Regions from separate parts of the Pseudarthrobacter sp. rb genome, predicted to be linked through region 3. Evidence: riboswitches for the same ligand, from Rfam matches in the RefSeq annotation. Region 3 holds a riboswitch; each other region holds the start of a gene.
What was found. A riboswitch is a leader RNA that binds a small molecule or an ion and turns the genes downstream of it on or off. The one in region 3 is predicted to bind thiamine pyrophosphate.

Region 1: it holds a riboswitch for thiamine pyrophosphate, as region 3 does, so the genes downstream of both, ACWRN3_RS17640 (ECF transporter S component) here and thiC (phosphomethylpyrimidine synthase ThiC) in region 3, are expected to answer to the same signal.
Region 2: it holds a riboswitch for thiamine pyrophosphate, as region 3 does, so the genes downstream of both, thiO (glycine oxidase ThiO) here and thiC (phosphomethylpyrimidine synthase ThiC) in region 3, are expected to answer to the same signal.

What each region holds. Positions count from the first base shown of each region.
Region 1 is NZ_JBWJAR010000015.1:68,915-72,183, reverse strand. Features, by position in the region: gene ACWRN3_RS17645 (ABC transporter ATP-binding protein) at 1-1,109, opposite strand, end outside; gene ACWRN3_RS17640 (ECF transporter S component) at 1,109-1,732, opposite strand; TPP riboswitch at 1,800-1,940, opposite strand; gene ACWRN3_RS17635 (heme-degrading domain-containing protein) at 2,026-2,568, shown strand; gene ACWRN3_RS17630 (iron-containing redox enzyme family protein) at 2,745-3,269, shown strand, end outside.
Region 2 is NZ_JBWJAR010000003.1:22,938-26,206, forward strand. Features, by position in the region: gene ACWRN3_RS05175 (RNB domain-containing ribonuclease) at 1-961, opposite strand, end outside; gene thiE (thiamine phosphate synthase) at 1,001-1,750, opposite strand; TPP riboswitch at 1,778-1,896, shown strand; gene thiO (glycine oxidase ThiO) at 1,889-3,190, shown strand; gene thiS (sulfur carrier protein ThiS) at 3,187-3,269, shown strand, end outside.
Region 3 is NZ_JBWJAR010000003.1:356,709-359,977, reverse strand. Features, by position in the region: gene ACWRN3_RS06655 (VOC family protein) at 1-277, opposite strand, end outside; gene ACWRN3_RS06650 (amidohydrolase family protein) at 376-1,458, opposite strand; TPP riboswitch at 1,536-1,643, shown strand; gene thiC (phosphomethylpyrimidine synthase ThiC) at 1,639-3,269, shown strand, end outside.

The DNA of each region.
Region 1 (3,269 bases), on a different contig from region 3:
TAGGGATCGATGCCGGCACCGCGGCTGAGGTCCAACGTCGCGGACACTTTTCCGGACACCGGCTCAAGCAGCCCGCCGAGGGTCAGCGCGAACGTGGACTTGCCGGCGCCGTTGGCGCCGGTGATGGCAAGGGCCTGCCCGGCGCGGACCTGCGCGGCCACGCCTTCCTGGACCGGGACAGGCAGGATCTTCCGGAAGCCTTTGCGGCGGGGGCGTTCGCGGGAGACGCCCAGCTGCTCTGCGGCCAGCAGGAGGCTGCCTGCGCCGGGAGCCGGGACGGCGGCGCGGGCGCGTGTGGCCGGCACGTACCCGGGTACCCAGACGCCCGCTGCGGCGAGCATGCTCCGCGCCTCGGTAAGTACGCGGTCCGGCGGCCCGTCCAGGAGCACTGCAGGATCGGCCGCGGAGCCGGGCTGCAGGACCACGATCCGGTCCACCAGGTCCTTCCAGACGGACACCCGGTGCTCCACCACCACCAGCGTCGCCCCGGTTTTGTCCAGGGAGCGGGCCACGGCGTCGCGGACCTCCAGCACACCGTCCGGGTCCAGGTTGGCGGTGGGCTCGTCCAGCAGGATCAGTCCGGGACGCATCGCCAGGATGCCCGCCAGCGCCAGGCGCTGCTTTTGGCCGCCGGACAGGGCCGACGTCGGGTGGTCCAGCGGGAGGTGGGCGAGCCCGACGTCGGCAAGTGCCTCGTGAACGCGCGGCCAGATGGCGTCGCGGGGCACCGCAAGGTTTTCGGCGCCGAAGGCGACGTCGTCCCCCACCCGCGACAGGACCACCTGGGTCTCCGGGTCCTGCTGCATGAGACCGGCGCGGCCGCGCCGTGCCCGGGGCGGGGCTCCGTCCACCAGCAGCGAACCGGACTCGTCGGCGTCGCCCGCCTCGCCGTCGTCGTTGATGTCTCCCAGGACGCCGGCCAGGGCGTGCAGCAGGGTGGACTTCCCGGCGCCGGAAGGCCCCAGCAGGAGCACCCGCTCCCCGGGGGCGATGTCCAGGTCAAGGCCGTGGACGGCGGGCTTGGCCCTTCCGGCGTGCCGCCAGCCCCAGCCGCGGGCGGCGATGGCGGCAGGCCGGACCGTGCCGGAGGCGTCCTGGGAGGGTGCCATCAGGAGAAGACGGGCTCCGTGGCAGCCTTGCGGGACGCGAAGGAGCCCAGCACGCCGGTGCGGGCCAGGCCGCGGGTGGCAAGCCAGGACAAAGCGCCAGCCAGGATGGCCCCGGAAAGGGTGGTCAGCACGATGTAGGCGAGCTTGTCCGCGCCGGAGTAGGCAATGTTCCAGCCCCACGGCGCAAACGAGTCATTCAGGCCGCAGAAGAACCCTGCCGCGGCGCCGGCCAGCAGCGATACGGGCAGGTTGAACTTGCGGTAGACGAAGATCGCGAAAATGATTTCCGCGCCCAGGCCCTGGATGAAACCCGAGAACAGGACCGAGGCGCCGTACTGGGAACCCATCAGCAGTTCGCCGGTTGCGGCTACGGTCTCGCAGAACAGGGCGGCTCCGGGCTTGCGGATGATGAGCATGCCCAGCACCCCGGGAATCATCCAGCCGCCGGCGAGCAGTCCGGTCAGGGGCGGGTAGGCGGCGTTCATGGGGGCGGACAGTGCGGCGGCACCCTGGTCCCATGCCCAGAAGATGACGCCGCCCGCGATGGCCACCAGCGCGGCGACGACGATGTCCACGACGCGCCAGGACTTACTGGTGGTCTTCTTGATTGCTGCAGTGCTCATGTGATCCTCCTGGGAAACAGGAGGGGAAAGTGGACCCGGGTGCAGGCCTGTGGCCGTGCATCCGCGACACTTTGAGAACTCGACTCCCTTGCGCCGGTACTAACCGGATCAGGTTCGAGGGTCTGCGGCTGTCCGCACTCTCAGCGCCCACCTGCGGTGCCCGGCCTGTGCCAGGATGCCCGACGGCGGCGCTCCCCTGTCGTTTTTAGTGTTGCTTGTGGTTGGGTAACGCTGTCTATTTTGCCCAGTTGGGCGTGGTCAAGTTTACACCTGGCAGGAGTAGATTGAGGGCCATGACCGCCAATCCACCGGATGTGACCGGGTTCGATCCTGATTCCAGCGACGCCCAGCCGGAGGGCTCACTGGAGGCGCAGATTGCCCGCATCGAGGCGGAGGTCCGGGAGCTCCAGTTTCCCGGCTTCTCGCTGGATGATTCGTTGAACCTGGGCCTGCTCCTCGTTGAGCTGGGCAAGGAGCGGTCATTGCCCATCGCCATCGACATCGCCAAGGGTGACCAGGTGCTGTTCCATGTCGCACTTCCGGGCGCCACGCCCGACAACGGCCACTGGATCCGGGCCAAGCAGCGCACTGCCCTGCGGTACGAGGTGCCCTCCCTCCTGGTGGGACTGCGCGGCCGGCTGGGCGGCGGCCGGATCGAGGACAACGCCTGGTTCGACCAGTCCCGCTATGCGGCACACGGGGGCGCGTTTCCGATCCAGGTCACGGGCGTTGGTGTGGTGGCTTCCGTGGCGGTGTCCGGCTTGCCGCAGCTGCAGGACCACGAACTGGTGGTGGAGGCCCTGCGCGACATCCTGGGTTCGGCGCTGGACGAGTAGCGCCGGCTGACCCGGCGCAGCGGGACACGCACCGGTACATGCCAAGCGGCCCCGGGCTGCTTAGCTTTTATTAGTAATCATGCTTACTATGTTGTCCCCCGGGGTACGACCACCACAGGGAACGGGAGCACCATCGGCGGCCGTTCCCCGAACCGGCGCGGCAACCAAGGAGCACCATGAGAATCCCGGACACCAGAGGACCCGTCAGCAGCGCGCTCTTTGCGGCCCTGTCGAAGGCCCCTGATGCTGCCGCTCCGGAGCTGGACGGGCTGCACCGGCTGGTGTCGGCGCAGGTGGCGGGTACCGGTGACATCATTGCCGACGAAGACATCCAGCTGTCACTCTTTTGCCTGTACGAACTGCACTACTCGGGCCTGGACGGGGTCAGCGACGCTTGGGAGTGGGAACCGGCCCTGATCAGGGTCCGGCGACTGATCGAAGAACCCTTTGAAGCCGCCCTTCGCGCCGCCGCACGCCAAACCGCCGGTAATGTCGAACTGGCCGCCGGGATTGCCATGACCAGCGATGCCGTGGCCGACGTCCTTTTCGGCCTCGCCGCTATGGACACCGGCCCGAGCGTTTCCCGCTTCGTGGCACGGAAGGCAAGCCTGGAGCAGCTCAAAGAGTTCCTGATCCACAAATCCGTGTACCAGTTGAAGGAAGCGGATCCGCACACCTGGGCCATTCCGCGGCTATCCGGC
Region 2 (3,269 bases), 330 kb from region 3:
ACAGCATGCCGGCTGAGTGCATGATGGCCAGCTGCCGGGGATCGGTGGGATCGAGCGACCGGAGGTACTCGCCGTAGCTGACCTCCCCGTCCCACGGCCTGCCCAGCACCTCGGTCTGCAGCCGGAAATGCCGCAGGGACCGTTCATCCGGTGCGGGCATGGTGCGCAGGATGCCCACTTTGCCCTCCAGCATGAGCTGTGCGGCGGCCATTCCGGTCATCAGGGAAATCTGTGCATTCCAGTCCTCCACGGGAAGCTGCGGAACAGCGTCGATCCGGTAGCCGCCGTCGGGCAACTGGACGATCTCCTGCTCAGGCATGTTCAGGCTGGCGCCCCCGCGTGCCCGTTCCAGCGTCACCCGCTTCAGCCCCACCTCGCGGAGCAGCCCCAGCACGGTCGAGGCAGTCCCGGCGTCAAGATCGGTCTGGGCGCCTTTGTAGCTGAGCTTGTCACGGCTGATGACCCGCGCCCTCCGGACGCCCACGGACAGCACTGTCGCGTCGCCGTCGAGCGTGAAGTCCCAGACGAAAGCCGAACACTCCTGGCCGGGCAACAGGCTTCCGGCGCCCTCGCTGATCACCTCGGGGTGCAGCGGGATCCGGCCGTCCGGGGCGTAGAACGTCTGTCCCCGGCGCCGGGTTTCGGCGTCCAGCGGACCGCCCGGAGCAACAAACGCCGGAACGTCGGCGATGGCGTACATGACCCGGTAGCCGTTTCCGTCCCGTTCGATGAACACTGCCTGGTCCAGGTCCGTGGAGGACGCCGGATCGATGGTCACGAACTCGACGGTGGTCAGGTCGTATGACGGCAGTTTCAGCGCCGCGATGGCGGCCCGGGCGTCTTCCACTGCTTCGGCGGGGTACGGCCCCGGCAGTTCAAGTTCCGTCCGCAGCAGGCCCAGCGCCTCTTCCAGGGCATTCTTGTGGTCATGGACGTTGGGGGCCAACCGATGATGTGACACAAAAATCAGCGTATCCCCAAGTCCCGGAATTAAGCAGGCTCAGGAGCCGGTGCCGTCCAGCGCGTCGAGCAGGGAGGCGGCGGCGGCCGCGGGGTCGGGTGCCTCCGTGATGGCGCGGACCACCACGATCCTGCCGGCACCCGCCTCCACCACTTCCCGGACGTTTCCGTGGTCGATGCCGCCGATGGCAAACCACGGCACGGGATCTCCGGCCTGCCGGGAGGCTTCGGCGGCATATGTCACCAGTTCAGGGCCGACGGCGGCCCTGCCGGGCTTGGTGGGTGTGGCCCAGACCGGACCCACGCAGAAATAGTCCAGCCCTGACGGCCCAACCGTTGCGGCCAAGGCGGCGTCCACCTGGTCGGTGGTGTGGCTGGAGAGTCCAATGGCCGCGTTTCCGTCGACCAGCGTCCGTGCTGCCGGCAGCGGAAGGTCCTTCTGGCCAATGTGGAACACCGGTGCCCCGGACAGCACGGCGATGTCCGCACGGTCGTTGACGGCCCAGAGCCGGCCATGGCGTACCGCTGTTTCCTTCAGGACCGCCAGGAGGTCCAGTTCCTCTGCGGCCTCGATGGTCTTGTCGCGCAGCTGGATGATGTCCACGCCGCCGGCAAACGCGGCGTCCACGAACTCCGCGAAATCGCCGCGCGCCGTCCGTGCGTCGGTGCAGAGATACAGGCGGGCTGCCTTGAGGGCGTCGCTGTGGCCGGCGTTGGCAACTTCGGCGGTGAGGGCTGCGGTGGCTGGAGCGTGGGGACCGGCGGGCAGGGATGAGGCGGACACATTCATGCCTGCAAGCCTAGTTCCTCTAAACTGGGCAGGTACTGCGGGAGCCTGCGGCAGCTGTCACAAAGCGCCGGGCTGAGAGGGCGTCAGAGCCGACCGCTTGACCTGATCCGGTTAATGCCGGCGTAGGGAAGGAACCACATGCGCAACCCCGTTGACACTTTCCCCGGGCCCGCCCATACCGGCATCCAGTCCACCGTCCGTGCCGACGTCGCCGTCATCGGCGGGGGAGTGGTGGGCCATGGCATCGCCTGGGAGGCGCAGCGTTCCGGACGCTCCGTTGCCCTGATCGATGACGCACCCGGAAACGGTGCCAGCTGGGCCGCCGCGGGCATGCTTGCCCCGGTCAGCGAACTTCACTACCAGGAGGAGGACCTCCTGGAACTGATGCTTGAGGCATCGTCCCGCTGGCCCGGGTTCGCCGCGGGGATCGCCGGCGCGACGGGGGCGGATTGCGGATACCTGACGACGCCGACAATCGCCGTGGGTGCCGACGCCGCGGACCGCCGCGCGCTGATGGACCTCCGCGCGGTACAACAGGCCAACGGACTGGGGGTGGAGCCCCTGGCCGTGCGCGAAGCCCGCAAACGCGAACCGCTGCTCAGTCCCGCCATCGCCTGCGCCCTGGACACACCCGCAGACCACCAGGTGGATCCCCGGCGCCTGGTGGCAGCCCTGCGGCTGGCCCTCGCGGGGGCTGCACTTAGGTCCCCGGAGCTGGCCGCCGCCGGAGCGGTGGACGGGTATGCCGTACCCGACCGGACCGCCGGCCTGCTGTGGGAGGGCGGAACGGTTACCGGTGCCAGCCTCGCCGGCGGCGGCACCGTCCTGGCGGCGGAAACCATCGTGGCCAACGGCCTGCAGGCAGGGGACCTTGGGGGCCTGCCCGACGGCCTCGACCTGCCACTGCGCCCAGTCCACGGGGACATCCTCCGCCTCGCCGTTCCGCAGCACCTCCAGCCCCTGGTGACCTCCACGGTGCGCGGCCTGGTGCACGGCGTCCCCGTCTACATCGTCCCCCGGCAGGACGGAACCGTGGTGATAGGGGCAACCCAGCGCGAGGACGCGCTCTCCGATGCCGTGAGCGCCGGAGGCGTCTACCAGCTGCTGCGGGACGCGCAGGCGCTGGTGCCCGCCGTCGCCGAACTGGAACTGCTCGAGTGCACCGCCCGGGCCCGCCCCGGTACCCCTGACAACGCGCCCCTGCTGGGCCGCGTGCGGGTGGATCCGGGGTCCGGAAACCCTGCCGACGGGCACGTCCCGGGACTCATCATCGCCACCGGGTTCTTCCGGCACGGCGTCCTGCTCACACCCGCCGCAGCCGCCATCTGCACGGCGCTGCTGGACGGTACATCCGATTCCCGCTGGGCGCCCTTCAGCCCGGAGCGGTTCTCCCGGCCGGCGGCAGCCGCCACCACACCCCACATCAAGGAGACAGCGTGAACATCACCCTGAACGGAAACACGCACGAGGTGGCCGACGGCGCCTCCATCACCACGCTCGTCAGCCAGGTCACCGGGCG
Region 3 (3,269 bases):
CGGCGAGGGAAGCCTGGTCCTCGAAAAGCAGCGCAGTGTGGAACAGGCCTGCTTCTCCCCTGCCGGGAAGGTGCAGTCCGGGAGCCGGCGCGAGGTGGACCAACGGCCTGCCCAGGCGGCCAAGGTAGAGCCCGCCGTCCTGCTCGGCCACCACCTCAAGGCCCAGCGCACGCTGGTAGTAGTCGGTCATGACCTTCATGTCGCCCACCTTGAGCATCACGGTGCCCATGGCGAGGTCGGCAGGAAGAAGATCCTGGCTGCTGGCTGATGCGGTCATTGAAGGCTCCTAGCATTGGCGGCCGTCCCATTGGCGGCCTGTCACCTATTAAAATTACTTGAAGCTTCAATTTATTCCAAGTCCCTGCGAGCCGTTTGTCAGCGAATGATCCGCCCGCCCAGCACCACGTGCTCCAGCGCATGAATGGTCTCCGGTACCGCCCGCGGGTCTTCCCGGCATACGACGACGTCGGCGCGGACCCCTTCCTCCACTCCGTCCGCTCCCAGCCACGTTCGTGCTGCCCAGCAGGCGGAGTCGAGGGCCGCGTCCATGGGCAGGCCGGCGCCGTGCAGGGCCAGGATTTCGTCCGTGATCCTGCCGTGCCGGATCACGCTGCCGGCGTCGGTACCGGCAAAGATGCGCACGCCCGCGGCATGGGCTTCCGCCACCCGCTCGAGCCTGCGTTCCCACAGGGCGCGCATGTGCGCGGCATAGCGTGGGAACTTGGGATCCGCCTGCGCAGCAATGTCGGGGAAGGTGGCGATATTGATGAGCGTGGGCACGATCGGTACGCCCTGCTCCACGAACCGGGGCAGGTGGCGGGGCAGGAGCCCGGTGGCGTGCTCGACGCAGTCAATGCCGGCGTCCAGCACCTGGTCCAGGGTGTCTTCGGCGAAGCAGTGCGCCGTCACCCGGGCGCCTTCGTCGTGCGCCGCCTGGGCGGCATCGCGTACGACGGGGGCGGGAAACGACGGCGCCAGGTCGCCGGCGCTGCGGTCAATCCAGTCGCCCACCAGCTTGACCCAGCCGTCGCCGTCGCGCGCCTGCTTGCGGACGGCCTCCACGAGGCCGTCCGGTTCAACTTCCTCAGCGAAGCCCCGCAGGTAGCGGCGCGTCCGGGCGATATGGCGCCCGGCACGGATCAACACCGGGAAGTCCCTGCCACCCTGCATCCAGCGGGTATCCGCCGGCGAGCCGGCGTCCCGGACCAGGAGGGTTCCGGCGTTGAGGTCCGCCTGCGCCTGGTCCCTGGCGGCTGCGGGCTCCACAGGGCCTGCGGGGCCCAGGCCGATGTGGCAGTGGGCGTCCACGAAGCCCGGCAGGACCCAGCCGTCGAGTATCCGGCGGGGAGGAGTGTCCGGCTTGTTGAACGTGAGCCTTCCGTCCACCGACCAAAGTCCATGCCGCACCCGGTCCGGTGCGGTCAGGACGGGTCCACGGAAGTGGATGATGTCTGCCATGGGGCTCCTTTCGATGCCCGGTCAGGCTAGCACCGCAATTATGACAAGCCCGGTTCAGGGGCCTGTGGTAGCTTCGTTCCTGACCACACGGGTGCCCTTGCAGGGGCTGAGATCGGGCTGACGCAGCCTGCGACCGTTGAACCTGTCCGGGTAATGCCGGCGAAGGAAGTGAGTATTCCCTTGAGTACGCAAAACACCCAGTTGAACCCTGCCCTGATGCCGTCCGCCGGGGAGCCCGGCGGCACATCAGCTCCGCAGGTAACCCAGTCCCTGAAGTCCCATTCCCTGGCCTATCTTGCGGATGAGGCGTCCGGGGTCCGGGTACCTGTGACGGAAATTGCCCTTGAGTCGTCACCCAACGGCCAGCCGAACGCACCCTTCCGGACTTACCGGACTGCGGGGCCCGGCAGCGATCCCGTACGCGGCCTGCAGCCCTTCCGCTCAGGGTGGATCGCGGCGCGCGGGGACACCGAGCCCTACGGCGGCCGGGAGCGCAACCTGCTCGACGACGGCCGCTCGGCCGTACGCCGCGGCGCCGCCTCCGCGGAGTGGAAGGGCGCACAGCCGGTGCCCCGCCGCGCCGTCGACGGCCGGACGGTGACGCAGATGCACTATGCCCGGCAGGGAATCGTCACGCAGGAAATGCGGTTCGTGGCGCTGCGCGAAAACTGCGACGTTGAACTGGTCCGCAGCGAGGTTGCCGCCGGCAGGGCCATCATCCCGAACAACATCAACCATCCGGAATCCGAGCCGATGATCATTGGCAAGGCTTTCCTGGTGAAGATCAACGCGAACATTGGCAACTCTGCGGTGACGAGCTCCATCGCGGAGGAGGTGGACAAGCTGCAGTGGGCCACCCAGTGGGGTGCCGACACCGTCATGGACCTCTCCACCGGCGACGACATCCACACCACGCGGGAGTGGATCATCCGCAACTCCCCCGTGCCGATCGGGACGGTGCCGATCTACCAGGCGCTGGAAAAGGTCAACGGCGAGGCCAACGCCCTCACCTGGGAGATCTTCCGGGACACGGTGATCGAACAGTGCGAACAGGGTGTGGACTACATGACCATCCACGCCGGCGTGCTGCTCCGCTATGTTCCGCTGACCGCCAACCGCGTCACCGGCATTGTCTCGCGCGGTGGCTCCATCATGGCGGGCTGGTGCCTGGCCCACCACCAGGAGAACTTCCTGTACACGCACTTCGATGAGCTGTGCGAAATCTTCGCCAAATACGACGTCGCCTTCTCGCTGGGTGACGGCCTCCGCCCCGGTTCCACGGCGGACGCCAACGACGCCGCGCAGTTCGCGGAGCTGGACACGCTCGCCGAGCTGACGCAGCGGGCCTGGGAGTATGACGTCCAGGTGATGGTGGAGGGGCCGGGCCACGTTCCCTTCCACCTGGTCCGTGAGAACGTGGAACGGCAGCAGGAGCTGTGCAAGGGTGCGCCCTTCTATACCCTGGGCCCGCTGGTCACCGACATCGCTCCCGGCTACGACCACATCACGTCGGCAATCGGCGCCACCGAGATTGCCCGGTACGGGACAGCCATGCTCTGCTACGTCACACCAAAGGAACATCTGGGGCTGCCCAACAAGGACGACGTCAAGACGGGTGTCATCACCTACAAGATCGCGGCGCACGCGGCGGACCTGGCCAAGGGCCACCCGGGGGCGCACGAACGGGACGATGCCCTGTCCAAGGCACGGTTCGAATTCCGCTGGCGCGACCAGTTCGCCCTGTCCCTGGATCCTGTGACCGCGGAGGCGTTCCACGACGAGACGCTTCCCGCTGAACCAGCCAAGACGGC